2 regions of the Pseudarthrobacter sp. NIBRBAC000502770 genome follow, and region 1 is predicted to be linked to the other one. Evidence: predicted binding sites of a transcription regulator. Region 1 holds the regulator's gene; the other holds the start of a gene.
What was found. Region 1 encodes LexA, which represses DNA repair genes until DNA is damaged. Its sites were predicted from a motif close to TCGAACANNTGTTCGA; they were not measured.
Positions count from the first base shown of each region.

Region 2: a site for LexA is predicted at 7,691-7,706, ahead of NIBR502770_RS00080 (LexA family transcriptional regulator). Genes of this name have one in related genera too.

Region 1 covers NZ_CP041198.1:952,893-967,008, reverse strand. Annotated here, with positions in the region: gene rplT (50S ribosomal protein L20) at 1-271, opposite strand, end outside; gene rpmI (50S ribosomal protein L35) at 390-584, opposite strand; gene infC (translation initiation factor IF-3) at 701-1,684, opposite strand; gene NIBR502770_RS04755 (DUF1844 domain-containing protein) at 2,084-2,470, shown strand; gene NIBR502770_RS04750 (MFS transporter) at 2,539-3,855, opposite strand; gene NIBR502770_RS04745 (SseB family protein) at 3,914-4,798, opposite strand; partial or broken gene priA (bifunctional 1-(5-phosphoribosyl)-5-((5-phosphoribosylamino)methylideneamino)imidazole-4-carboxamide isomerase/phosphoribosylanthranilate isomerase PriA) at 4,820-5,565, opposite strand; gene NIBR502770_RS21120 (hypothetical protein) at 5,650-5,808, opposite strand; gene hisH (imidazole glycerol phosphate synthase subunit HisH) at 5,809-6,567, opposite strand; gene hisB (imidazoleglycerol-phosphate dehydratase HisB) at 6,564-7,190, opposite strand; gene NIBR502770_RS04725 (histidinol-phosphate transaminase) at 7,252-8,370, opposite strand; gene NIBR502770_RS04720 (LysM peptidoglycan-binding domain-containing protein) at 8,432-8,782, opposite strand; gene lexA (transcriptional repressor LexA) at 9,140-9,874, shown strand; gene NIBR502770_RS04710 (ATP-dependent DNA helicase) at 9,922-11,979, opposite strand; gene hflX (GTPase HflX) at 11,972-13,549, opposite strand; gene NIBR502770_RS04700 (class I SAM-dependent methyltransferase) at 13,986-14,116, shown strand, end outside.
Region 2 covers NZ_CP041197.1:6,649-20,764, reverse strand. Annotated here, with positions in the region: gene NIBR502770_RS00110 (ATP-binding protein) at 85-1,458, shown strand; gene NIBR502770_RS00105 (ParB/RepB/Spo0J family partition protein) at 1,809-3,152, opposite strand; gene NIBR502770_RS00100 (hypothetical protein) at 3,788-4,216, opposite strand; gene NIBR502770_RS00095 (hypothetical protein) at 4,632-4,877, shown strand; gene NIBR502770_RS21055 (hypothetical protein) at 4,963-5,112, opposite strand; gene NIBR502770_RS00090 (DUF4192 domain-containing protein) at 5,302-6,279, opposite strand; gene NIBR502770_RS00085 (helicase associated domain-containing protein) at 6,715-7,371, shown strand; gene NIBR502770_RS00080 (LexA family transcriptional regulator) at 7,720-8,151, shown strand; gene NIBR502770_RS00075 (Y-family DNA polymerase) at 8,162-9,442, shown strand; gene NIBR502770_RS00070 (hypothetical protein) at 9,487-9,825, shown strand; gene NIBR502770_RS00065 (hypothetical protein) at 9,822-10,196, shown strand; gene NIBR502770_RS00060 (hypothetical protein) at 10,240-10,524, shown strand; gene NIBR502770_RS00055 (ATP-dependent DNA ligase) at 10,511-11,578, shown strand; gene NIBR502770_RS00050 (thioredoxin domain-containing protein) at 11,607-12,296, opposite strand; gene NIBR502770_RS00045 (phenylacetate--CoA ligase family protein) at 12,351-13,721, opposite strand; gene NIBR502770_RS00040 (cadmium resistance transporter) at 13,759-14,116, opposite strand, start outside.

The sequences.
Region 1 (14,116 bases):
CAACCTCAACCTCGGCGGCCTTCAGGCCCTGGATGAGGCGGTTGTAGGTGAGGCCATTGGCGCGGGACGCAGCGTTGATGCGCTGGATCCACAGGCGGCGGAAGTCGCCCTTCTTCTTCTTGCGGTCACCGTAGCTGTACACAAACGAGTGCAGCAGCTGCTCTTTGGCCTTGCGGTACAGGCGCGAACGCTGTCCGCGGTAACCCTTCGCCCGTTCAAGAACAACCCGGCGCTTCTTATGGGCGTTGACCGCCCTCTTCACACGTGCCACGTGCGTACTCCTTCGAAAATCTGATCCCAAGCATCTGTTGCCGGTGTCCCGGCGGCCTGAGAAGGCTGTTTGGCAGGTGACGGACCACCGGCGGGCGGCCCATCAATAAACTTGGAAACTAGATGCCGAGCATCTTCCGGATGACCTTGGCGTCGCCCTTGAAGACGATCTTGTCGCCGGCAAGGCGGCGGGTCAGGCGGCTGGACTTGTGCTCCAGGTAGTGGCGGCGGTTGGCCTGCTGGCGGCGCAGCTTGCCGCTGCCGGTCAGCTTGAAGCGCTTCTTAGCACCACTGTGGGTCTTCATCTTCGGCATGGGAACCGATCTCCTTACGTTTCTGCGGGCCCGGGGGCCGGCAGTTCTATCGCGCAGCCACCCCCGCGGGCAGCATGCTGGTTGCTGACTGCCGGAACAGGCCCGGCAGCTGTGAACTAGTTGGTCTTCTTACCGGCCGGCTTCGGCACTGCCTTGGGGGCAGGACGTGCAGCAGGCTTCGGTGCAGCAGGCCTGGCCACCGGCTTGGGCGGCGCAGGCACACCGGCCGGCTTCGGCGCAGCCGCTTCCGGCTTGGCGGCAGCTGCAGGCTTGGGCGCCGGCGCGGCGGCCTTCGGTGCAGCAGCCTTGGGTGCAGCAGCCTTCGGCGCTTCCTGCTTCGGAGCCGGAGCCTTGGGGGCCTCCTGCTTCGGAGCCTGGGCCTTGGGCGCTTCCTGCTTCGGAGCGTCCTGCTCAGGAGCGGCAGCAGGCGCTTCGGCCGGAGCGTTGTCGGCGGCAGGTGCCTCCGGCTCGGTGGACACGGTGAAGCCTTCCGGCAGGAGGTCCGCCAGTGACTGCGTCATGGGGGTCTGGTCCTGGCCGGAGGTGTCAACGCGTCCTGCAGCCTTGGCTTCGTTCTGGGCCTTGGCCTCGGCGCGCTGGGTTGCCCGGCGTGCCTCCGCCTTGGCCTCAGCCTTGTTCTTCAGCGGGCCAACCACCATGACCATGTTGCGGCCGTCGATGCGGGGGCTGGACTCCACCACGCCGACTTCGGCGACGTCGTCCGCGAAGCGCTGGAGCAGGCGGATGCCCATCTCCGGACGCTGCTGCTCACGGCCACGGAACTGGATCATGGCCTTGACCTTGTCCCCGGCACCGAGGAAGCGCAGGGCGTGGCCGCGCTTGGTCTCGTAATCGTGGGTGTCGATCTTCAGGCGGAAGCGGATTTCCTTCAGAACGGTGTTCGTCTGGTTCTTCCGGGCCTCACGTGCCTTGACCGCGGCCTCGTACTTGTACTTGCCGAAGTCCATCAGCTTGCACACCGGAGGCTTCGCCTGAGGTGCAACTTCAACGAGATCAAGGTCGGACTCGGCAGCCAGGCGCAGGGCATCCTCAATACGGACGATTCCTACCTGTTCACCTGCAGGGCCGACCAGCCGCACCTCGGGGACGCGGATACGCTCATTGATTCTTGGCTCGCTAATGTTAAAGCTCCTGTGTTTGTTGTTGAGTCCGGCAAATGAAGAAGGCCCCCAATTGCCGGAGCAATCGAAGGCCTCAAAGAGGTTGGACCGGCAACCCGCTAAGGGCTGCACGTGCACAGTCCCGGCAAATGCCGGCCCATGCCCAACCAGGTACCCGGCAACCTTGCGTCCCTGCGGGTTCCAAAGGAACGGGCGGGACAACGGCTGACGCGGGTGGGAGAGAACTCCGCTTGCAAACTGGATGCCATTCTACAGAAAAAATTCCCGTCAACGCCGCGAAGCGCTGCTGGGAACCTGATCGTTTAGGACAATCCCTGAAATAACTACATCCAGTCGGTCTGTGTCAAGCTTACCAGTATGAGCACCCCAGACAGTAATTCATACGTCTTCGAGCCCGGCGACGCAGGCGCAGACGTCTCACAACAGATCCGCGACATCTCCGAAGTTCCCGCCATCGAGGTCATCACCACGGCGGCCGTGCACCTGATGAGCGCCGCAGCGGTGAAGCTTGGCCTGGCCGAAGAGGACAACGCAGCCGAACTCAAGGACCTCGACGAGGCCCGGAAGCTGATCACCGCACTGGCCGGCCTCGTGACCGCGGCCGCCCCGGAAATCGGGTCCCAGCACGCCGGACCCTTGCGCGACGGCCTGCGGTCCCTGCAGTTGGCCTTCCGCGAAGAGTCGCTGATTCCGGATGCACCGGGCAAGGGTCCGGGCGAAAAGTACACCGGGGCAGTCAACTAAAGCCCAACTCCCCCAAGCACCGTCCGACGGCGGGACGCCCCCTTTGCGGGCCGTCCCGCCGTCGCATTTTAAAGCGGCTGGCCGGGAGACCCAGGGGCCGGCCTGCGGCGCCGCTGCTGAAGCGCGAGCCCGACGACGCAGAGCACCACGCCGGCGGCTCCGACGGAGACGAAACCGCCGGAAGGGCCCATGACGTCGATGAAGACCCCGGCCAGCGGCGAACCGAACGCAACTCCGGCGGTCAACGCGGAGCCGTACCAGCCCATTGCCTCCCCCCGCCGCTCCTCCGGGACCAGCTCCGCGACCTTTTCGGAGGCCGCGGACAGCACAGGGGCGCACAGCAGCCCTGGCAGGACGGAGACAAAGGCAAGCGTCCAGGTGTCGTGGGCGAAGGCCATGGGCAGGGTCAGCGCGGCCATGCCGAGCAGCAGGAAGATCGGCGGAATGGGCCGGTGCATGGCCCCGTAGACCAAACCGCCCACCACCGAAGCCGCGCACCAGAAGACGAAGACGATCCCGATCTCGCTCTGGTGGCCGTCGATTTCCAGCGCGGCCACAATGCCGACGTCGGTGCCGCTGAGGACCATTCCGGCGCCCGCGGCAACGGCGAAGAGGGCCGCGACTGTTGCGGTGAACCAGGAAAAGCCGCCCGCCAGTCTTCCCCTGAGGCCCTGCGCGGCGCTGGTGGCCGCCCCGGCGGGCGCCAGTTCCGCGGCGGCTTCCTGCACATGCCCCGGGGCCGTGGACACCACCGCGGCCTCGGCGGCATGCTGCTCATCCGCCGCGCACTCCAGGCTCAGTCCTTCGCTGCGGGTGGGCGGGTTGAACCACATAAGGAACAGGCCGGCCAGCGATGTTGAAACGCCCACCACCGTTAGCCCTGCGGTGGTGAAGCCGCTGGTGGCCACCACGGCGCCGGCCGCCGGGCCGATCATGAAGACCACCTCCGTAGTGATGGCGTCGAGGGCAAACGCGGTGCGGCGCTGCTCGCCCTCCGCCAGGACGCCCAGGGATTGCCGGACCACGCTGAAGATGGGGAGCGTGAGCAGGCCGCCGACGAAGACCAGCGGAAGGAGCCACTGGTAGGACACGTGCGGCACCACCGACCAGATCACCGTCTCCGAGATCACCGATGGGATGAGCGCGGTCCGGAGCCCCGCCGTGTCCACGCGCCTGCCACGCCATGGCGCACCCAACGCAATGCCGATGGTCATGACAGCCGCGGCGGCACCGGCGGCGGCATAGCCCTGGCCCAGGGTAAGGACGATGTGCAGGGTGAGCAGAACACCGGCGGCTGAGTGCGGGATCCGGGCAACCATGCCCACCAGCAGCAGCCGGCGGATGGGCCGGACGGCAAGCAACTCCCGGTAGAGAGCGAAATTCACGAAAGCGGTCCTTCAGGATGCGCCGCAGCCCCTTGGGGATCACCCATCCGGCTGGCGGCTAGTCGGGAGCGCGCCTCAGTTTGATTTCCAGGGAATCGACGCGCTCCCCAAACAATACATTCCGGGACCACTCGGCCTGCAGGCCGGCTACCAGATCCTGGACACCGGCCGCGTCCAGGCCGTCCTCGAGGTACAGCACCACCTGCAGTTCCGGCCCGGTACCGCCACCAGGGAGCAGGGACCCGTCGGCGGCCCTGGCGACGACTCCCCTGCCGGGCAACAGTTCGACGCCGCGGACGGCCGCGAAGCCGGCGGCAGCGTTGCCCATTTCGGCGGCGAGGGCCCGGTCACTGTAGGAGGGAGTCCAGGCATGCTGCTTGGCGAGGGCCCAGACACCGGGGCGGCGCACCACGAAGGTTACATCCGCACCCGGATCCAGGACCAGGAGTTCTGCCCCTTCGGCGACCGCAGAGAGGGCCGCCCGGGCGGCATAGACCGCTACCGGCCGGGCGTCGGGATGCCATGCGGCCAGTGCGGCCGCAGAAGTGAACGCCGGCAGCGCGGTCCTGCCGTCGGCGGCCTTCAGCGTCACCAGCGCCATGTCCGCCTGCTTGTCCGCGTGCAGCCCGTGCGCTGTCCCGGCCTCTTCGGCGAGCTGGGCCACGATGGGAATGAACACGCGGGCCGTGGCCAGCGCGGCAACGACGTCCGCCTCGTCGCCCCGCCCCTCCCGGAGCGCGGCAATTGCGGTGAGGTAGCCGGCGTCGGCCGTTCCGTCGTCGTCCTCGAAGTTGTGGATCTTCGCATCATCTCCAGCCAGGCTGCGGCCGGCCCATGGCTGGCCCGCGGAATCCGTGGCACCACCGGCGCCGGCCAGGGCCGCCGCAATATGGCCGGGGAGTTGGCGGGCGGGAGGGCTTACCGGTTCTTCGGAGCTGGGCATGGCCGGGCTGCTTCCCCGCGCCTACCGGCGGCCGGCGACGTCGAGGGCTTCGGGCAGCGTGAAGGCGCCGGCGTAGAGTGCCTTGCCCACAATGGCGCCTTCGACGCCCAAGGGGACCAGCGAGCGGAGGACTTTGAGGTCGTCCAAACTGGAAATGCCGCCGGACGCCACCACGGGCTTACCGGTCTTCTCCACCATCTGGCGCAGGAGTTCAACGTTCGGGCCCTGCAGGGTGCCGTCCTTGGTCACATCGGTGACCACGTAGCGGGCGCAGCCGGCCTCCTCCAGGCGGCCCAGGACGTCCCACAGGTCCCCGCCTTCCTTCGTCCAGCCACGGCCGGCCAGGGTGGTGCCCCGGACGTCCAGTCCGACGGCGATCTTGTCGCCGAAGCGCTCGATGGCCCGCGCGGTCCAGTCAGGGTTCTCCAGTGCTGCGGTCCCCAGGTTGACCCGGGCGACACCCAGGTCGAGCGCTGCCTCCAGGGTCTCATCGTCGCGGAGGCCGCCCGAGAGCTCTACCTTGATGTCCAGCCGGCCCACCACCTCGCGGAGCAGGTCGGCGTTGGAACCGCGCCCGAAAGCAGCGTCAAGGTCAACCAGGTGGACCCATTCAGCACCCTGCTGCTGCCAGTTCAACGCGGCTTCGAGGGGGTGCCGTAGCTGGTTTCGCTGCCCGCCTCGCCCTGGACCAGCCGGACGGCCTGGCCGTTGACAACGTCGACGGCTGGCAGGAGTTCAAGTACCGGCAGGTCATGTGCGGTGGTCATACTCATCCTCGGTGTTGGTTCTTCGGTTGGGACTAAAGCGGGGGCGGCCGGCAACCGTTTATGCTCCGTGCCGCCCCCGGACTGTCAATTGCCCGGCAGCGTGAGCAGGTAGGCGGCAACCAGTGACATGGCAGCCAGGGCGTAGAACGACACCTGGAGCCACAGGGGCCTGGCCTGCTGCCGGAACGAGATGCCGCCGCCAATCAGCAGGCCGGCGAGGCCCATCAGGAGTACGGACCACATCTAGGCGCCACTGCCGGCGCTGGCAGGGCCGCCGGAATCGGCGCCGGCCGGCCTGCGCAGGCCCTCCACCCAGTTGCGCAGGAGCCGCGCGCCGGCATCGCCGGATTTTTCGGGGTGGAACTGGGTTGCGCAGAGCGGGCCGTTTTCCACGGCCGCGATGAACGGGCCGCCGTGCTCGGACCAGGTCACCAGTGGCGGTGCCATCCGCGGCTGGATGACGTCGAAGTTCCATTCCTGCACGCCGTAGGAGTGCACGAAGTAGAACCGTTCGTTTTCGACGCCGGCAAAGAGCTTCGAGCCTTCGGGGACCTTGACGGTGTTCCAGCCCATGTGGGGTACGACCTCCGCCGGGAGGGCCTCCACCTTTCCGGGCCATTCACCGATGCCCTGGGCTTCAGTGCCGTGTTCGACGCCGGCTTCGAACAGGACCTGCAGGCCCACGCAAATGCCAAGTACCGGGCGCCCGCCGGCCACGCGCCGGCCGATGAGCCGGATGCCGTCCACGGCCTTGAGTTCGCGCATCACGGTTTCGAATGCGCCGACGCCGGGCACCACCAGGCCGTCCGCGTTCAGGACGTCCTCCGGTTTGGCGCTCAGGATCACTTCCGCGCCGGCGCGTTCCAGGGCACGCACCGCGGACCTGACGTTCCCGGAACCGTAGTCCAGCACCGTGACGGTGGGCTTGCCCTCAGGCGACGGCAGCCTGCGGGACGCCGAGGGGTCGATGATGGCCCCGTCCTTCAGTTCCGGGCCGCTCACAGGGCACCCTTGGTGGAGGGGATGCCCTCAACCCGGGGATCCGGTTCGACGGCGGCGCGGAGCGCGCGCGCAAAGGCTTTGAACTGGGCCTCGACGATGTGGTGGGGGTCCCGGCCGGCCAGCACGTTCATGTGGAGGCAAATTCCGGCGTGCAGCGTGATGGCCTCAAAGACATGGCGGGTCAGGGACCCGGTGAAGTGGCCGCCAATGAGGTGGTATTCCTGGCCGGCGGGCTCACCGCCGTGCACCAGGTAGGGGCGGCCGGAAACGTCCACCACCGCGTTGGCGAGGGCCTCGTCCAGCGGCACCGTGGCCTCGCCAAACCGGCGGATGCCCGCTTTGTTGCCGAGGGCCGTCCGCAGGACTTCACCGAAGGTGATGGCGACATCCTCAACGGTGTGGTGGACGTCTATGTGGGTGTCCCCGGTGGCCTTGACCGTCATATCGATCAGGGAGTGCTTGCACAGGGCCGTCAGCATGTGGTCGTAGAACGGCACCGAGGTGTCGATGTCCGAGACTCCGGTACCGTCCAGGTTGATCTCCACGAGTACCGAGGACTCGCTGGTGGCACGCTCCATGCGGGCGGTCCGGGCTGCAGCCGTATTCGATCCGGTTGAACTCATGGTGAAGGATCCTTTGTGCGAGAAGAAGTGGTTCAAGGCGTCCAGCGCCGCCGTATCAAGTCTAGGCGTGAAGCGCGGCGTGGCCGGCAAGGATGCGTTCCAGGGAGGTCAGGAAGGCTGTGGTTTCCGCCTCAGTGCCCGCCGTGACGCGGAGGTGGCCCGGGATGCCCACATCGCGGATGAGCACGCCGGCGTCAAGGAGCTCCTGCCAGACCTGGTGCGGGTTTTCCAGGCCGCCGAAGAAAACGTAGTTGGAGTCCGATGCTGCGGGCTTGAGTCCCATCCTGGTCAGCTCGGCCACGATGCGGTCCCTCTGCTTCTTGATGTCCTCGACGTCGGCCATCAGCGCTTCGCGGTGTTCGAGGGCCGCCAGGGCGGTGGCCTGGGTGATGGCGGAGAGGTGGTACGGCAGGCGCACCAGACGCAGGGCATCGGCGACCTCGGGGGCTGCGGCCATGTAACCGAGCCGTGCCCCCGCCAGGGCGAAGGCCTTGCTCATCGTGCGGGAGACGATCAGACGTTCACGGCCGGGCAGGAGTGTCAGTGCGCTCGGCGTTCCGTCGTGTGCGAACTCGTGGTACGCCTCGTCGACGATCACGATGGCCTGGCTGTCCGCGCCGGCGTCATAGACGGCTTCCACGACGTCCAGCCCAAGCCCGGTCCCGGTGGGATTGTTGGGTGAGCAGAGGAACACGATGTTGGGCTGGAGTTCCTTGACCTGGCGGGCCGCGGACTCTGCGCTGAGGTCATAGCCTTCCGCGCGTTCCCCCGTGATGTACTGCGTGTCCGTTCCGCTGGCCAGCAACGGGTACATGGAGTACGTCGGCGGGAAGCCAAGGGCCGTGCGCCCTGGGCCGCCGAAGGCCTGGAGGATCTGTTGCAGGACCTCGTTGGAGCCGTTGGCTGCCCACAGGTTGGTTTCGTCGAGCCCATGCCCGAGATATTCCGCCAGGGCCTTCCGGAGCGCGGTGAACTCGCGGTCCGGGTAGCGGTTGAGGCCTGCGGCGGCTTCCGTAACGGCGGCGCTGATGGCGGCCCGCACATCGGCAGGAACCCCATGGGTGTTTTCGTTGACGTTCAGCAGGATGGGGACGTTCAGCTGGGGAGCCCCATAGGGAGTCAGTCCGCGAAGGTTGCTGCGGAGGGGAAGCCGGTTCAGACGTTCTAGCTGCTGGTTCACCTGAACAGTTTAGTTGCCGCGGCAACTACCGGAAAATGTGACGGTTCCCGCGGCTTCCCCCTCAGTGGGTGGGAACGAACAGCTGCTGGCCTGGAAGGACGGTGCCGGCGTCAAGGTTGTTGAGCTGGACAATGTCCGCCACGACGTCGCGGGCGTCCCGGCCCGGCGCGACGGTACCGGCAATGGCCCACAACGACTGTCCGGGCTGCACCGTCACGGTAACGGTGGGTGTCACCGCGAGGTCCGCAACCGAATCCGAGGCCTTGGCCGGGGAATGGAAGAACCCGGCGAGTGACAGCAGGAGAACAGCGAGGACTACAAGCGGGACCCCAATCAGGACGATCCTCCCCCGGCGGGTGAGCCGCAGCGGTGCAGGCGATGGTGAAACCTGGTGAAGAGTTAAAGCTGACATGAACTAAGCCCTCCTGGACTTGCCGTGCTGCCCGGGTGTCCGCCCGCAACGCCCTTGCCGTTCCAAACCGCCGCCGGGCACATCTTCCGGCCGGGTATTCGAAGGAGGCATCTGCTGGTTAGAACACATATTCGAACTTTGCTGGTTAAGTTTTAGCACCTATCAACGAACATTGTCGAGACTCGCTAGAACAAATGTTTGAAAAAGCACTATGGCTGGCCTAGTTTTGGAACCAAGAACAACCACTCCTGAAGTTGACCAGCAGGGTCTGACAATGACAGTGGGAGTCCTTCCACCGGCACGGCGGAAACAGCGCCCGGCGGAAGTTCCGGCGGCAAGCGAAAGGCAATGGCGAATATGGCAGCAGCAGCCGCCGGGGGCAGGACCGCCCCGCAATCCAAGAGGACCACCAAGGGGCTGACTCCCCGGCAGAAGAAGATCCTCGAGACCATCCAGCGCTCCGTTAACGAGAACGGGTATCCGCCGTCCATGCGGGAAATCGGCGACACGGTCGGCCTTGCGAGCCTGTCAAGCGTGACCCATCAGCTCTCGCAGCTGGAAAAGCTGGGCTATCTTCGGCGCGACCCCAAGCGGCCCCGTGCCATGGAAGTGTTGATGCCGCTGACGCTGGACGGCGGGGGAAAGAGTGCGGGCACGTCCCGTGCGCCCCAAGCCGCAGGGGACAGCGCCACCGTCACGGAGCTGCCTACTGCTCTGGATACGGCCATGGTTCCGCTGGTGGGCCGGATTGCCGCCGGCGGCCCCATCCTTGCCGAACAGCTCGTCGAAGATGTCATGCCGCTGCCCCGCCAGCTGGTTGGCCAGGGCGAACTTTTCATGCTGAAGGTGGCCGGCGATTCGATGGTGGATGCCGCCATTTGCGATGGTGACTGGGTGGTGGTGCGGCGCCAGGCTGACGCTGCCAACGGGGACATCGTCGCTGCACTGCTGGATGACGAGGCGACGGTCAAGACCTTCCGCCAGCGCGACGGCCACACCTGGCTGCTGCCGCAGAACACCCAGTACGAACCGATCCTGGGCGACCATGCCACCATCATGGGCAAGGTCGTCTCAGTCCTGCGTTCGCTCTAGCCTGCGCACGCCTGCCCGGCATCCGTGCAGGCGCTATCCGGCCGTTCTCAGGACGCGTCGGCGCCCAGCCTGGTGAGGGCTGCCAGCGCTTTGGCGCGGTCAGTGGTGGCCCAGAACGGCGGGAGGGCGCCGCGCAGGAATCCCGCATAGCGCTCGGTGGCCAGCCGCGAGTCCAGGACTGCCACCACTCCTTTGTCCCCGGTTGACCTGATCAGGCGGCCGGCCCCCTGGGCAAGCCGGATGGCAGCGTGGGTTGCCGAAACAGACATGAAACCGTTCCCGCCGGCCTGCGCCACGGCACGCGAACGCGCCGTCATGAGGGGGTCGTCCGGCCGCGGGAACGGGATGCGGTCAATCACTACCAGCCGGCAGGATCCACCGGGAACGTCCACACCCTGCCACAGGGACATGGTTCCGAAGAGGCAGGTGTCCGGTTCGTCCGCGAATTGTTTGACCAGGGCGGTCATGGTCGACTCGCCCTGGCAGAGGACAGTCATGTCGAGCTTCGGGCGGAGGGCATCGGCGGCTTCCCCGGCCGCCCGCCGCGAGGAGAACAGGCAAAGCGCTCCCCCGTTGGAGGCCTTGATGAGCGCTTCGAGTTCGGCCAGGGCTTCCGGTGAAACACCTCGGCCGGGCTTGGGCAGGTGGCCGGCAACGTAAAGGATGCCCTGTTTGGGGTAGTCGAAGGGCGAGCCAACATCCACGCCCGTCCAGCTGGGCGCTCCGTCACCGATCAGGCCCAGGCCTCCTGCGGCCGGTTCGAAGGCGGAACCGATCGCCAGGGTGGCAGAGGTCAGCACCACGGTGTGGCCGGCGAAGAGCCCCTCCCGCAGCCTGCCGGCGACGGACAGCGGCGCAATGTTGATCAGGACCGGCGCGCTGTCATCGGGCTGCGAATAGCCTTGGTCGGGATCGAAGGTGCTGGCGCGGGAGAACCACACCACTTCCCGGTTTTCCCGGGCAGCGATCAGCCGCTCGCACAGTTCCAGGATGAGCATCAGCCGGGAACGCGCCAGCTGCCGCCCGCCGTCGGCCGTGGTATTGCTGTCCCCTTTGGAATCGGACAACGCAGCCCTGCACGCTTCACGCAGCTGGTCCACGCAGTCAAGCTGTTCATCGTTCAGTCCGTTGGGGAGAAGTCCGTTGGGCGCGCCCGCGAGGGCCATTTCCAGGTTGGCAGCTGCGGCGTTCAGGGCGTCAACGGTGATGGCGGTGTGTTTCCGTGCGCCGGAAGCGGCCGCGTGGACCATGGCCACGGACAGCTGCCCGGAGACGGCTCCCGTCACCCGGTCCTGCAGCTCGTGCGCTTCGTCCACCACCACGACGTCGTATTCGGGCAGGACTGCCAGTCCTTCGAACGCGCTGACGGCCAGCATGGCGTGGTTGGTCACCACCACGTCAGCCTCGGCGGCATCCTGCCGGGCGAGCTCGCTGAAGCATTCAGCGGCCATCGGGCATTTTTGGGCGCCGAGGCATTCCATTGAGGTGACGGAAACCTGCCGCCATGCACGGTCGGTCACTCCAGGCAGCAGCTCGTCGCGGTCGCCGGTGGCCGTCTTCTCCGCCCATTCGCGGAGCCGCACCACTTCCTTGCCCAGCTGTGACGATGGTCCGCCCACGGAGGCGGCGAAATGCGGAACGCTGGTGTCCTCCCCCAGGGAAAACAGCTGCCCTTCCGACGGTTCCTCGGAAGGGAACCCGCCTTCAAGCTTGTGGCGGCACACATAGTTGGACCTGCCCTTGACCAGTGCAACCTTGACCGGCCGGTCCAGCGCCGGGGTGATGTTCTTCAGGAGCCGGGGCAGGTCCCTGCCGACAATCTGGGTCTGGAGCGCCAGGGTCGCCGTGGAGACCAGCGCAGGCTTGTTGCTTTCCAGGGCGTGGGCGATCAGCGGTATCAGGTAGGCCAGCGATTTGCCGGTGCCGGTACCTGCCTGGACCAACAGGTGGTTGCCGGTTTCGATGGCCCTGGCCACCTGGCGGGCCATTTCGTGTTGTCCGGTGCGGCTTTGTCCGCCCATGCCGGCGACGGCGCGGTCGAGCAGTTCGATAACGAACTGCTCGCCCGCCGTCTGCGCAGCTTCGCCGGCTGCGAGGTCAGTCATTGACGACGAATTGTTCCAGTTCGGACGCGAGGCCCTCCCGGACCATCACCGCAGCCCTGGTACCGGCCTCGAGGTGGTCCAGGCTGAGGATCTCGGCGTCGGACTCATGGAGCTTGCTGATCAGGTCCCCGCGCTCGTACGGGATGAGCAGCTCCATCTTGACCGATGGCCGGGGAATGGACTCGCTGATGGCCTTCAGCAATTCCGGGATGCCTTCCCCGGTCCTGGCCGAGACCACCACGTGCCGTGGCTCGCGCTGCTTCAGCCGCTCCACCACAAAGGGGTCCGCCGCATCGGCCTTGTTCAGGACGATGATTTCAGGCACCTTGCGGGCGTCGACTTCGCTGAAGACCTTCCGGACCGCGGCGATCTGCCCTTCCGGGTCGGGGTGCGACACGTCCACCACATGCAGGATCAGGTCCGAGTCCGCCACCTCCTCGAGGGTGGAGCGGAAGGCTTCCACCAGCTGGGTGGGCAGTGAACGGACGAACCCGACGGTGTCCGCCAGCGTGTACCCCAGGCCGTCAGCGGTTTCGGCCTTGCGGACAGTGGGATCAAGGGTGGCGAAGAGGGCATTCTCCACGAGGACCCCTGCGTCGGTGAGCCGGTTGAGCAGCGAGGACTTGCCGGCGTTGGTGTAGCCGGCGATTGCCACGGAGGGCACTTCATTACGACGCCGGTTGGCCCGTTTGGTCTCCCGTGCCGGCTTCATGGCGGCGATTTCGCGCCGCAGCTTGGCCATCCGGGTACGGATCCGGCGCCGGTCGAGTTCGATCTTGGTCTCACCTGGACCACGGGAGCCCATGCCGGCGGCGGCGCCGCCCACCTGGCCGCCGGCCTGGCGGGACATCGACTCACCCCAGCCGCGCAGGCGGGGAAGCAGGTATTCCAGCTGCGCCAGCTCCACCTGCGCCTTGCCTTCGCGGCTCTTGGCGTGCTGGGCGAAGATGTCCAGGATCAGGGCTGTTCGGTCGATGACCTTGACCTTGACGATGTCTTCAAGGCCACGGCGCTGGGAAGGAGCCAGTTCGGCGTCCACCACTACGGTGTCCGCGCCGGTGGCCATGACGATGTCCTTGAGTTCCTGCGCCTTGCCGGAACCCAGGAACGTCCCGGGGTCCGGCTTGTCGCGGCGCTGCACCAGACCGTCGAGGACTTCCGAGCCCGCAGTCTCGGCCAGGGCGGCCAGCTCCCGCAGTGAGTTTTCGGCGTCGGCGAGCGTTCCCTCTGACCAAAGCCCGGCCAGGACCACGCGTTCGAGGCGCAGCTGCCGGTATTCAACTTCGGTGACGTCCTCAAGCTCGGTGGACAGACCCGCCCTGCGGCGCAGGGCGCGGCGTTCCTCGAGGTCCTGCTGGTCGCCGTCGTACGTTGAATGTTCTTCGTCGAGCCGGGAAATGGCTTGGGCCTTGCCAAGGACGGCTTTACCGCTGCCGCCTTCACCGCCGGACGTGCCGGCATTTTTGGCGGGAACGTCCTTGGCGAGGATCCGGTCGATGACAGCCTGGATCTCCTGCGGACTCATGTCCTGGGCGGCTGGATCGGAACCGGTATTGGGCTGGCTGGTCATGGTCTCCTTTGAAGATTCGGCAGTTCCAGAATAGTGCTGATTGGCTCGAAGTTGGAATGTATTCGCGCTGGGCTGACGGCCTGCGGTCATGCGTTTCTCCTGGTTGTTGCGCCGCCGGCTGCGATGCCGGGGCTCGAATGCCGCGTCAGATCGGCGGCAGGGCTGGAAAGGCCGGACCAAGGCGGGAAGTGCAGCAGTGGGCTGACTTTCGAGTTGTGTCCGGCGGCCGGGCCAGACGGCATGGTCTGGCCGGTGCGCAAAAGCGGAAGGTATGGAAACCTGCGTCGCTGCGGGACGGACTGCCGCTGGAGGACAGCCTGCGGGACGGGCGCGCCCGTACCAGCTACTCGAAGATCAGGAACATGCCCTCCAGCGTAGCAGAGGGCCCTCAGGCCGGTTTCCCATTACGCTGCAGGGGGAACTACTCTGGCCAGTTATGGAGTCCGCACACTATTTCAGCACGTCCCCTGCCGGCCCCTTCACCAGGAAGCCCCTGACAGTGGAATTGGCCGGTGGGACGCGGCAGCTCCAGACCTCCCCGGGGATCTTCAGCCCCGACGGTATCGA
Region 2 (14,116 bases), on a different replicon from region 1:
AGGTTTTCCTTTCTCCTCGCGAACCGCCACACATCAGCAGCGAAGAACGAGGGTGCACGAGGGCGGCCGTCGTAGGCTCTAGCCATGACCTCAAAACCCTTGCTAGCTGTCGATAAGGTCTTTGTGCCTGGGCTCGACTCCGAATACACACATGTCGAACGGGAAAATGCTCCCCAGGTCGCCAGGATCCGCCAATATGTGCACCAGAAGGGATACCTCATCCCTGTGGTAGGCCCCACGAAAATGGGCAAAACGGTATTGGTTCGCAGGACTGTGCCCGATGCCTTTTACATTGACGGCAGCTGGATCACCGATGCCAAGGATTTCTGGGTACGTCTAGCGGCCCAACTCGACATACCAACGTCCCAAAATGGCAACAAGACAAATGGTGACACCTCGAAATGGGGATTCAAAGCCAAGCTCGACCTCCTGCTTGGTAGCGCCGAAAGCCAAATTGGCGGCGAGCACTCGCGCATTATTGCCAAGGGTTGGTCCGCCGAAATTCCCGCAGACCAAGCTGTCACGGCGGCCATTCGCGCCCTGAACGAAGTCGATCAATCTGCTGTAATCATCATCGATGACTTCCACTACATGCCGCCCTCCGTGCGCGCTCAGGTTGTCGCCAGCCTCAAGGGACTCTGCGCAAATGGCGCCACTGGCGTACTCATCACATTGCCTCATCACCGCAACGAAGCAGTGACCCAAATCCAGGACATGATCGGTCGGAACAAAGTGGCAACGCTGGAGGGATGGACACTCTCTGAGCTAGAAGAGATAGCTAAGCTCGGTTTCCACAAACTCAATCTCCTGGACCCCAGCGGCGCATACGGACAAATGCTAGCCCGTGAAAGTTACGGTAGCCCTCAGCTCATGCAGGCGCTGTGCCTCAGCTTTGTCCGCGACGTCAACGGCATCAAGGTAGAGCAACAGCAGCCCACGCCCCTTCAGGCTCCTGCGACGTGGTCCGATTTCTTCGAGGAACAGGTGGATGAGAGGGCCTACGAATGGCTCGAGACCTTGGTCTTCGGACCTCCGGTACGAGGTCAGGACCGTCGGGTATTTGACTTGCAGGACGGCCGCAAATTGGACGGATACCAGCTAATCTTCGCTGCCCTAAAGGCCGGCGGCCCGGTCCTTTCGACGAAGGTTCGCGACTTGAAACCTATCGTCACACAGCTGCTGACAAACGGTTCGAACGATGAATACGCGCGACTCAACCTCGTTACCAAGCTGAACCAACTCACTAAGATCTCCTCCAGAACGCTGAGCGCTCAACACGCGGATGACCTTGAAACCGAGGATGACGAGCTACCAGCAGCAGCACCGGATGAGTCCCTGCCAAACAACAAACATCAGCCTTTGTTCGAATACAACTCCCGCAGGCACGGCGAAATCGACATCCTGGAGCCATACCTGGCTTATGCCTTGAAATGGAAGAGCGACGGACTCCTGGCCTAATCCGCGGACCGCCGAGGGCATTCCGGAAGGTCCGTGCGTGACGTTAAGAAGGCAGGGCCGGCGTGAGCCGGCCCTGCCTGGTTTTCCCTCTGCAAAGGAAATATGTGGTTCAGCTTAGCTGAACTGTTTTGTGGTGCTGCCGCGGCCTGGTACCTCGTTGTTCCTGGTCCCGCGGGGGTGGTGGTGCGCCGGCGCGTGGTCGCGGTTAATGGCGGTCCGTCGCTGGTGAGTGGCTGCTGTGGTTCGCCCGGGGCGACGGACCGCCCCACTTCTGGAAGGTTCCTGGCCCTTGCCGGGGTGAGTGGGCCGGGCGGCTGCCCCTGGGGCCAGCCGCCCGGTTCACTGTCCGGTTACTCGGTGTCGGTGGTGTGATTGTCGATGATGATCTGCTCGACGGCGCTGGCGGTGTATCCCCATGTGGTGAGCTGGTTCAGGTAGTGGAAGTGCCGCTTCTCGGCGGACCGCCATGAGTCTTTCTGGAGGGTCTTTTCATACCCGGCGCAGATCAGGGCGATGAGGGAGAATTCTGGGCGTGTGGTGGTTTTGGCGGTGTGGTCCCGCAACGGGTTCCAGCCCCACCGATCGGTGTCCTCTCCGGTCTTGGCCCCGATCATCTCGGTGGCGACTTTGCCGTCGTAGCCGCTGGCGGTTTCGGGGTCGTGGGTGATGGCGTGGACGGTGAAGTACTGCCAGCCCTTCGGCGCGGTCTTGCGCGACAGCAGGGTCTTCACGAATTCACGCCTGACCTTCGTGGCGCTTTCCATCTCGCGGTTATTGGCGATCAGGGTTTTCCGCTCGGCTTTCTGTTCCTCGGTCATCGGGCCTTTCTGGGCCTGCGTGCCGCCGTCGTAGCGTTCGTACTTCGGGGTGAAGCCCCGGTCCTGCCAGCCGGTGATGACGGGCTGGGCGTTGTGCTGGCCCCGGTAGTCGGTGCTGATCAGGTAGGCGTTGGCGTCCTCGTCGGTGGCCGGTTTCCCGTCGGCCCGCTTCGCGGCCGAGACGTACAGGTTCTCTTCGTTGGAGTAGTGCCCGGCGTCCTCCACGATGGTCTTGCCCTCCGCCTCGAGCTCGGCGATGAGTGCGGCGAGGGCGGCGGCGCGGTCGCGGCGGTCCCGGAGCATCTGCGCGACGTGCAGGAGCTGATCGGGTTCGTCCGCGATCACGGACTCTAATTCCTCCGTGGCGTCCTGGTCCCCTTCAAATTCGGCCATGATGAGCGCTTCGTCGATGGTGTATCCCTTGCCCAGGGCGGTGGATCCGGCGGTCGAGGATTTGGCTTTCAGCGCCCCTTCCACGATGGTCTTGGTGCGTCCGGTTTTCTTGGCGATCGCGGCGGCTGAGACGCCGATCAGGGACAGCTGGTGGTAGGCGTCGGCCTCGTCCGCTTCGGTCAGTTCGGCGCGCTGGATGTTCTCCACGACCTGGGTCACGATCCGTTCTGCTTCCTCGGGGGACTCGATGATCATCACCGGGATGCTGGTGCGTCCGGCTTCAACGGCGGCGCGGGTGCGGCGCTGTCCCATCAGGACGTGCACGGTCCCGTCGTCCTTGCGGTGGGCGATGACGGGTTCCATCACGCCGTGCTCTTTGATGCTGGCAATGAAATCGGGGGTCAGGGCGGCGTCTTTGCGGACGTTGATGTCCACGGTCAGGGTGGCCGGGTTGAGCATTTCGAGGGTGGGTGTGGTGTTCATGGTGTTGCTCCTTTTGCAGAGGATTCCGGTGGGTGGGGCGGCTCAGGTGACCGGCCAGCTTCCCCTCTCCCCCGTTGTTTTTTGGTTGCTGGCAAGCTCGCTTGCTCGGCGGCCGACGGAGCCCTGTCTACCCGCAGGGCAAGGTGAAGGAAATTCCCGGAGGAAATCAGCGACGCAGGAGCGCCGGAGGGACATTTCCTGCCCCGCAGGCCCCGGTGGAGCTTGCGGAACCGGGGCTAGACGGGGTGGAGCGGACGCCTAGAATCCGGAGGACAGCAACCAAAAGACGTCGTAGACAAGACAGGGCCAGGGCTGGCCGGAGCCCTGCGACGGACAGCACTGGACCCACAGCCGGCCGCGCCAGCGGACGCCCGAATGGGTGCGAGCCCTGCGAGCATGCCCCTGGCTTCGTCTCCCCTGGATCCGCCCATGCCGGCCCCGCTCCTAGCCTGGCCGGCCCGCTGCCTGTTCCTCCGGCGGTCCTTCACCGAAACGGCGGTGCGCCGCCGGTGACCAGCGACGGAAGCCAACCACCGGCGGCGGACCGCCCGAACCTTTCGGCCGGTCCCGGTCCATTAGTGAGGAGGGCGTCACCTTGCCGGGCGGTGGTTCCGCCCGGCAAAGTTTCAGGAGGTTTAGGCGACGTTGGCCATGTACGGCATCCGGTACCGGCTCGGCAATTCCGCGGCGGCTTCGGGCAGGTCGTCCGGGCCGTGGGCCTGGCCGTTCTTCCACTGGAAGAACGCCTGTTCGCTGATCGCGTCCCATTGGCGGGCCTTGGTCCGGTAGAACGTGCAGCTCACGTCTCCCTCGCAGTAGGTGGCGACGCCGAACAGGTTTCCGATGCTGTCAGCGGTGCGGGTCGCGGCGACCATGACGTAGGGCCAATTGCCAAGGTCCCAGCCGTCACTCCCCCAGCTGGGGATGACGGCCCAGCCGTGTTCACCGATGAGTTCCATCCAGTCGTAGCCGCCGTTCTCGTGGTAATCGCCCAGCACGGTCACGCCGTCGATGGTTTCCCCGGTGTCCCGGGTGGTCACCGTCATAGTGGTTACTGCGTTCATGGTGTTGCTCCTTTTGCAGAGGATTCCGGTGGGTGGGGCGGCTCAGGTCACCGGCCAGCTTCCCGCTCCCCCCGTTGTTTTTTGGTTGCTGGCAAGCTCGCTTGCTCGGCGGCCGACGGAGCCCTGTCTACCCGCAGGGCAAGGTGCAGGAAATTCCCTCAAGGAAATCAGCGACGCAGGAGCGCCGGAGGGACATTTCCTGCACCGCAGGCCCCGACGAAGGAGGGGCTAGACGGGGTGGAGCGGACGCCTAGAATCCGAAGGACAGCAACCAAAAGACGTCGTAGACAAGACAGGGCCAGGGCGGGCCGGAGCCCTGCGACGGACAGCACTGGACCCAACAGCCGGCCGCGCCAGCGGACGCCCGAATGGGTGCGAGCCCTGCGAGCATGCCCTTCCTGAGTAGGGTGAGGGCATGACTGAGCCGGTTCCGCGTGATAACCGCCCGGGCCGTGCGGGGCGCGGTTCTGTGCTGGATTCCCCGCGGGTCCTCTGGGTCCTGGCCGTGGTGTTCACAGTTGCCGCGGCGGGGTCGCTGGCGCTGGTTGTCGTTGATCTTGTGATTGCCCGGCCGGCAGCTGGCGATGTCTTCATTACCGCCCTGAATGCCCTGGCGGCGTTCCTGTTGTGGCGGCGGTTGTTGGCACAAACCCGGGCATGAGGAAAGGCCGGCACCGCAGTGCCGGCCTTTCGCCGTTTCCCTCTGCAAAGGAAATTTGGGTGGGCAGCGTCCCGCTGCCTGGGCGTTAGAGGTTGGGGTGTTCCTGGGCCCAGCCGATATTCGCGGGCCCCGTTGGTTCGCCGGCGGTGAGCAGACGAATCTCGATGACATCTTCAGCCAGGCTGGGCTCGGCCGCCGGCTTGTCGTCGTCGGTCAGGATGTAGTCAGTTCCCATGCTCACGCTTCCTGGTCGGTGCAGTGTTCCTGGGTTCACTGTAGCCGTGGTTTCTACACGCTAGCTGGGTTCTGAGCTGCGCCCGCGCGAGCGTCCGGCGGCCGGCGGAGCGCAGCGGGGGAGGCCGCCCCGCCACCGGCAAAAGGCCGGACCGGGATCTCTTGGTGATCCCGGTCCGGCCCTGTCCGTTTAGTTGTTGTGGCGCTGGTAGGAGGTTTCCGGGTCGCGAGCGACCTCTGCGACTGAGCCGCGGTTGATCAATTCCTGCAGCAGCCCTGCCAGCCGGAACCCGGGGGCGTCCGTGTCCGCGTGCTTGAGGTACCGGCTGGCTTGGGTGCCGTTGCCTTTGAGCCATTCCAGCCACCCCATCAGGGTCAGCATCGGTGCGCGCTGGCCTGCCGGGACTGCCTTCATCAGTTCGAACGCGATGGCCTGGGCCCGGTCCACCCGGTTCCAGTCGGGGCGTCCGGTGAAGGTACCGAGGATGACGTCGGCGAAGTTGCCGTTCTGGGTGGTGATGGTCTCGCGGAACAGGAAGTCCCGGACCATCTTGTGCTGGAACGCTCCCGCAAGGTCCCGGGCCGTTTCGCTGTCCGGGGTTCCGGTGCTGTCCAGCACGGCCGCCCACGCGGCGCATGCTTTCTGGATGTCTGCTTCGGTGCCTTCGGGTGCTTCCACCGGCATGGCCCAGGTGCCCAGCAGGGCGGGGTTGTAGACGTCGATGTCCGTGGCGCTGCCGAAGAAGGTAAACGTCGCGTTGGCGTGGCTGTCGGTGATTTGCTCCAGCGGGCGCTCCTCGTCCGTGCCGAACTCCGTCCAGTGAGTGGAGGTCACGAGCCAGACGTGCCGCACGGGCATCCGGGCTGCGGCCAGCTCGGACACCAGTGCGGCGACGTGCGCGGCGTAGGGGTAGCTGTCCTGGTTCTCGTCGGTGTAGACGACGAGGTAGGACGCCGTGGCCTTCTCATCGTTGGCGGCGTGGCTGGTCAGCGTCTGCGCGTAGTTGACCGGCTCGACGTGTTCGGGTGCGTCCACCCGCAGGGTCGCGCCGAGCGCGCCGGCGTGGGCGGTGAGGACGACGAACGATTCCGAGGGCGTGATGCCCAGCAGGTGCGGGATGGTGGCCAGCAGGTCGGCGGGACCGGTGAGGTTGATCTTTTCAAGCATGGTGTTGCTCCTTTTGCAGAGGATTCCGGTGGGTGGGGCGGCTTAGGTGACCGGCCAGCGCCCCCTTCTCCCCCCGTTGTTTTTTGGTTGCTGGCAAGCTTGCTTGCTCGGCGGCCGACGGAGCCCTGTCTACCCGCAGGGCAAGGTGCAGGAAATTCCCTCAAGGAAATCAGCGACGCAGGAGCGCCGGAGGGACATTTCCTGCACCGCAGGCCCCGACGAAGGAGGGGCTAGACGGGGTGGAGCGGACGCCTAGAATCCGAAGGACAGCAACCAAAAGACGTCGTAGACAAGACAGGGCCAGGGCATCCGGAGCCCTGCGACGGAGGCACTGGACCCAACAGCCGGCCGCGCCAGCGGACGCCCGAAAGCAGTGTCTGTAGGGCCGCGGTGCCTGCCCCTGTCCGGGAGGGCCGTGGCAGGATGGGGTTCATTATGGACAGGCGGTTGCGGCGCGCTCCTGACGCCGAATGGGTGCTGATGTACCGGCTCGGACTGAGCCGGCAACGCATCGCTGACCTCGTGCGCGTGCCGCCGGCCGCTGTCGGATACCACCTGGCCATCGCCCGCCGCCAGGATCCGGGACTGGAGGCCGAGCACCAGGCAGCGGCCGGCGCCGGACCTGTTCCATCCCGCTCCCCCACGGATCTCGCCCGGATGGAAGAGGTCATCGCCTGGGCCTCAGCCGAAGGCCGGCTGCCTGACGGCCGGTCCGGCGACCGGAGCGAACGGTCAATGGCCCGTTGGCTGTCCGTACGCCGGCGCGAAGCAGCCCAGGGGACCCTGGACCCGGCCTACAGCGACGGCCTTGCCCAGGTGCCGGGGTGGGTCGAAAACCGCCGGAAGGTGGAGGACGAGGCGCGGTGGTACGAGCGGCTGGCCGAGCTCGTGGAGTTCCGGTTGGAAGGCAACGACTGGCCACGCCACCACGATTACGAGTCAGAGCGTGAACATACCCTCGGGGTCTGGGTCCACGCGCAGCGGTACAAATGCCGCCGCGGCGAACTCGATCCTCTGAAGGTCAAGCTCCTGAACAATGCAGCTCCCGGGTGGCAGACCGGTCGGACCCGCGGCCGCCCTCCCCTGCGCTGACCGGAAGGCCGCATCTCCAGCGGCCACGAGGCAAGACCCGCTAGTACACTTGCATCGGCTCTCCAGTCCCCCCAGCTTGGAGAGCCGGGAGCCTCTGCGCTTGAGTCCTCGGATTCGCGCGGAGGCTTTCCTCATACGCCCAACCAAAAACCACCGTGTGGCCAACCAGCAGACGACCCAACCGTGTTGTGCCCACTGGGGGCAGGCGGAGCCCTCCGCACAGCTCAGGCTGTCCCCATTGGCGTACAACCCGTCCCGTCGAAAGCCCGCCAGACCCTCGATGGTTCTTTTGTCGGCCCACACCAGTAGACTGAATGAATCGAACATATATTCGAATAAAGGTGTGTTGTGGGCGTTGTTGTCGGTCCCCGTGTGATAGATGCGGGCGTGTCGTTGTTGTCGGTGCTGATTTCTCCGGTACCCGTCGCGGCCGGGTATCCGTCGCCGGCGCAGGACTATTTTGACGGCCGGATCGATCTGAACGAGCACCTGATCAAGGACATCACCAGCACCTATGTCGTGAGGGTGTCCGGGGAGTCGATGGAGGGCGCCGGCATCAGCGACGGCGACGAACTGATCGTGAACCGCGCTCTGGAACCCAAGGACGGGTCCGTGGTCATCGCCGTCCTGGACGGGGAGCTGACCATCAAGCGGCTGCGGGTCACGGGAACCGGGGTGGTGCTGCAGGCGGAGAATCCGGCGTACCCGGACATCCTGGTCCCGTCGGTCGCGGATCTGGTCATCTGGGGCGTCGCGACCCGCTGCTTGCATCATGTCTAAGCCGGCCACGATGCGGCACATGCCGCAGATCGCGCATGTGGATGTGAACTGCTTCTACGCGTCGGCCGAGCGGGCGTTCAACCCGTCCCTGGAGGGCCGTCCCGTCATCGTCCTGTCCAACAACGACGGCTGCGCCGTCACCCGCTCCCCCGAGGCCAAGGCCCTCGGGATCCCCATGGGTGAGCCGTGGTTCAAACTCGCTCCGCGGGCCAAACAATGGGGACTCGTCGCCCTCTCCAGTAACTACGAGCTCTACGGCGACATCAGCGCCCGCGTGATGGAACTGCTCGGCCGGTACAGCGCCTGGCTGGAGGTCTACAGCATCGACGAGGCCTTCCTCGGCGTCAAAGGCGCCCCGGGAGAACTCCTGGCCCTGGGCCGGGACATGAAGACAGCTGTGCGGCGTAACGTCGGGGTACCTGTCTGCGTCGGGATCGCCGGGACCAAGACCCTGGCGAAACTGGCGAACAAATGGGCCAAGAACAACCCGGCGTTCGACGGGGTCTGCCACTGGGACTCCGTGCCCGCAGCCGACAGGGAAGCCCTGATGCGCCGCCTGTCCGTGATCGAGATCTGGGGCGTCGCCACCCGCCTGACCAAACGCCTCAACGCCCTAGGGATCCACTCCATCCATGACCTGTCCCGGGCCGATCCGGTGATGATCCGGGACCGCTTCTCCGTCGTCATGATGCGCACCGTCCTGGAACTCCAGGGAACCCCCTGCATCCCGATGGAGGAAGAACGGATCGGCCGGGACCAGCTCATCTTCTCCCGCTCCTTCGCCACCCCCATCACCACCGCGGCGGGAATGCGGCAGGTCATGAGCGTCTACGGCCAGCAGGCCTCGGCCCGGCTGGCCAAACACGGCCTCCAGGCCAAGGTCCTCACCGCCTTCGCCGGCACTTCACACTTCAACCCCAAAGACACCGCCTACCCCTCGGTGTGCGTGCCCCTGCCGATGCCCACCGCGGACCCGGTCCTGCTCACCAAGGCAGCCCACGCACTCCTGCCCCGCATCTGCGAGGGCATCCGGTACGCCCGGGCCGGCATCATGGTCACTGACCTCCGGCCCACCGGCAACCAGGCACCCCTGGCCCTCTTCGAAAACCCCCACGAGGAACGCCACGTCGGAACCCTCCTCGAAGACGTCACCCGCCGGTACGGGCGCGGATCCATCGGCCTCGGCCACGCCGGAATCCGGGGCGGGCCGGACTGGACCATGAAACGCGACATGCTCTCCCCCCGCTACACCACCCACTGGGACGAACTCCCCCTCGTCAAAGCCGCCTAACCCAAACACGCCAGCACGACCGCACCACGAAAGAACACCACCCCATGAGCACCATCGCCGACATCGCCCCGCAGACCAACGACACACTGGTCCGACTCGACGCGGCAGGCAAACCCCTCGCCATCCGGCACGACGGACGGATCTGGCTTGTCGACCCCGCCACCGAATCCCGGCACTGGTACGGAAGAGACGCATGGTGGGACACCCGCCGCACAGCAGCCGTAGGCAGCGGCGACCTGGTCAGCATCGAATACTGGCAAGTTCAGGTCCGCTCCGGCACCCATTCCGCCCTCCGGACCGCCACGCTGCGCCGGAACCCGCTGTCCACGCACTGGCTCCTGGAAAACATCAGCGACGCCGACGAAACGACCAACGAAGAGTGACGCGCCAAACCATCAACGATCAGACGTGGGCAGGGATCCGGACGGAATTCACACTGCCAACCCTCGGGCAGGTGCGGCGCCGGCTCTTCGAGCTGATGGAAGACCCCGAACCCGTGATGCGCCAGCTCGTCCGCGTCTTCATCGACGACGGCACCTTCTGCCCCGGATTCCAGTTCCTCCCCGGCGGACAGCTCCACCCCACCGTCCTTGAGCTGTTCCAGCGTGCGATGGAGCTGCAGATCCCGCACAACTACTTCACGCTCTGGATGGTCACCCCAACCAGGGACCTTGCTGGAGCACGCCCGGTCGACCATCTGAAAGGCGGCCCCGCTCCCCTGCTCCGCGCGCTGGAATCCTACCGCTGGCGCTAACACCGACCCTTGACCGCACCGGCGGGGTGGGTAGCGTTGGCCCATGGGACTCATTTACGACAGCCCGGACCTCGCGGCTCTGACGCTGACGCGGCTCGCCGCCGAAGAATCCGAAGGACCCAGCGCCCTGGAAGGGCGCATGCTCGACTATCTGGACGACCTCGAGCAGCGCAACGGCACCGCCTTCCTGGAGCTGGTGGCCATCACCCTCGCCCGGGTGCACTTCAAATCCCTGGACGATCTGGCCCGGGCCACCGGCGACGATCCGGCAGCATTGCTGGACGCCGCCGAGGTAGAGGCGCTGGAAGGCCTCGATGGCGGCAGCTAGAGCGCCATCCGTGTCCGGGCTGCCGGCGGGCCTTGTCCCGCCGCCGAAGGTGGCCCTGGCCCGGGCCGTCACGAGGATGCCACGCGCCGGTACGTTGTCCGGGACTCTGTCCTATGAGCCCAAATGGGACGGTTACCGCTGCATCGCGATCCACGACGACCACGGGGTGACCCTGTGGTCCAGGCAGGGCAAAGAGCTCACCGGGTACTTCCCCGAACTCACGGCAGCCTTCGCATCGGAGGTCCCGCCCGGGTGCGTGGTCGACGGCGAAGCCGTGATCTGGGCCGGGGGCAGGCTGGATTTCTCCGCATTGCAGCAACGCCTGGGCGCCGGCGCTAAGACCCTCTCCGGCCTGGTCCGGCAGACCCCGGCCAGTTATGTCGCCTTCGATGTTCTGGCCGTGGCCGGACATGATGCCAGGGCGCTGCCGCTCAGTGAGCGGCGGGCGCTCCTGGAAGAACTGGCCCGCGGGTGGGCGCCTCCGCTCTCGCTCTCCCCCGCCACCACCGACCCGGACGAGGCGGCCAGGTGGTTCGAGGACTTGCCGCACACCGGGATTGAGGGACTGGTCATCAAGGGCATCGACCAGCCCTACACACCAGGTGCCCGTTCCTGGCTGAAACTCAAACACCGCGAAACCGTGGAAATCATCTGCGGAGCAGTCATCGGGCCGATCACCGAACCCCGGGAAGTCGTGGCCGGCCTTGTCCTGGACGGGGAACTGCGGATCGTCGGCAGATCCACACCGTTGAAGACGGCAGCTGCGCGGGAACTGGCGCGGTGGCTGCAACCTCCCCGCGGCGCCCACCCCTGGCCGCCCGCCGTGAAAGGCACCACCCTGGACCGGTTCAACCGCGACAAGGAACCCGTGGCGCTGACCTTGGTCGAACCTGTGGCAGTGGAAGTCTCCGCCGATACGGCCTGGTCCGGCAGGTCCTTCCGCCACCCACTCCGCGTCCTCCGCGCGAGACCGGAACTGTCCCCCACGGACATCATCCTGCCCGACATGCTGCGTCCACTTCGCCCGGCGCGAGCGAACACAGTAGAGCAGTGACCGGGCGCCGCTCCCCCGCTATCGGGGTCTATTTGGAGGCGTCGTCGAGCAGCTGCCGGAATTGTTCTTCGGTGTTGAGGGTGAGCTCCTCCCCGTTGAGGAAGAACGTGGGCGTGCCGGTGACGCCCAGAGCTGTGCCGTCGTCTACGTCTTTACGGATCCGGACCTTGGTCGCTTCGTTAGCGACGGCCGCGTCGTACTGGGTCAGGTCCAGGCCAAGTTCCTGGGCGTAGGTGCGGAACAGGGCGGCCTGGGAGTCCTGTTTTTCGCCCCAGTGCGGCTGGGTCTCGAACATCTTGGTGTCCATCTGCTCGTACTTGCCCTGCTGAGCGGCTGCTTCGACGGCCAGGGCGGCTGTGCCGGAGTTCCGGTGCCCGGGGAGAGGGAAATAGCGATGGACGAAGGTGATCCGGTCCCCGTATTCCCTTTTCAGTTCCTCCACCAGAGGCACGGCCGCGCGGCAGGATTCGCATTCGAAGTCCAGGAATTCCACGAGCTGGGCTTTTTCGGTCCCCGGGTTGGTGACCCGGTGGCTGTCTTCCCTGACCAACTGGGCGTCGCCGACCGGTTGCAGGGCCGCCGGCGCGGGCTTGGTCGTGGTGAACACGGCGTACCAGATCAAACCGGCGGCCACGACGGCTCCCAGGATGATCCAGATGATCATGCGTATTTTCCGTGCAGCGTCAGTGGTTGTGGTGGTCGGTGGAGCTTGTGTCATCAGTGGGATGCTTTCGTGGTCAGGTCGGGGCGGACGTCAATGCAGGATTGGCTTCTACGGCGGCAACGGAACGACTGTGCGGTGCTTGCCGCCCGGAGTGAGCTGCGGCAGCCCGGCGTCCCTCGTGATGGTGACACCGCCCAAACCAAAACTCGTCAACACGCGGGTTATTTCAGTGCAGGCAGCTTCCCAAACGTTCTCGGGATTAGCACCGGCGGCGGGCTGCAGCCGGAGGCTGAGGCTGTCGAGTCCTGTCTGGACAATCTGGCCGCGGGTCAGGCCCTGCACGCTGTCGAGCACTGTAGCCAGTGTCAGCGGTGTCACTGAGACGGGGAGTCCGTCGCTTCGCGGGAAGGTCAGCAGTTCCGCGGTCCGGCCCTCCACCTGGATGGCCGGTGTCGGGTCCCCGCACAGGCAGGGGTCAGGCTTTGCGGTGACGCTGTCGCCGAGGTCGTAGCGCAGGATGGGCTGGACGCGGTTGGCGAGGTTGCTCAGCAGCACGGTGTGCGAGGGCTGGCCGGGCGGGACGGGTGCGTGGTCCGCGTCGACCGGTTCCAGGATGGCCCAGTCGCTGTTGACGTGGAGCCAGCCTTCCGGGCAGCTGTAGCTCAGGAAGGGGCATTCGGTCGCCGCGTAGCCTTGACGGACCTTGGCTCCTCGGAACGCTGCGCTGATCCTGGCGTACTCTGTGGCGGGCAGGCCCTCTGCGGAGAGAATAACGGCGGCGGGCTGGATGTTCAGGCGTCCTGCTTCCTGCTCGCCTGCCAGCAGCCAGCCGGTGGAGGCGTAGGGGGCAAGAATGGCCGGTCGGAAGTCGTTCAGCAAGGCGACGAGGTCCGGCATGGGCGTCTGGACCGGGAACACGCCCACACTGCGCCGGGCTGGCCCCTTTCGGAGTGAGGCCGCGGCCGCTGCCGAGGCGAAGTGGCCGCCGGTCGCGATGACCATGGCTATCCGCCCGCGGCCGCGGATGATCCCTGCGAGGTCTGCTGGTGAGAGCCAGGAGCTGAGCATCCGGAACGTCAGGGCCTGGGCGACGGCGAGGGATGTGGTGTCGAGCAGGAACAATCCCCGGGTGCCGGTGGTCCCGGACGTAGTGGCGAGGGTATAGCGGTTGAGAAATTTCTCGCCGACCAGTGAGGGGTCTGCAGCGAACGTCTGGGTTTCTTCCAGGGTGATGGCGGGGTCTGTGGGCCAGTCATCGAAATGGGCCATCAGGTCGGCCTTGTTCGTCACCGGCAGCAGGCGCGGGTCGGTGACCCGGGCCGGCAGGCCCTGATAAAGCCGGCGGTAAAACGGTGAGCATGTCCGCGCGTGGGTGACCATCTCTGAGAGTCGCTGCCGTTGCCGCCGCATGATGCCGGCGCTGCCCTGTTTCCGGGCGGTGCGGGCATCGAGCAACAGACGGAACGGTGTTTCTCTCATGGTTTCTCCTGACTCTGGCGGCGCGTGCTATAACTGCTCAGGTGCTGAACAGCCGTGACACGACGCCGGAGCTGATGAGGATGAACAGGCCCAGCCCGATGAAGACACCGGGGACCAGCCAGTGTTCGATCCTTTCGAGGGTTTCGGTGACCTTCGGGTGGGTGCCGACGACGCGTCCGAGTGCGCACCACACGGCGACCAGGATCAGGAACACCATGATGGTCACAACGGTGTCCTGGGTGCCCATGGTGCGGAAGATCGGGGTGTAGATCGCGATGTTATCGGCGCCGTTGGCGATGGTGATGCCAGCGACGCTGGCCAGACCGACTGCAGTGAATGACCCCTCCGCCTCCTCCTCCCCTCGAGTCCGCAGGAACCGGATCAGCCCGACCACG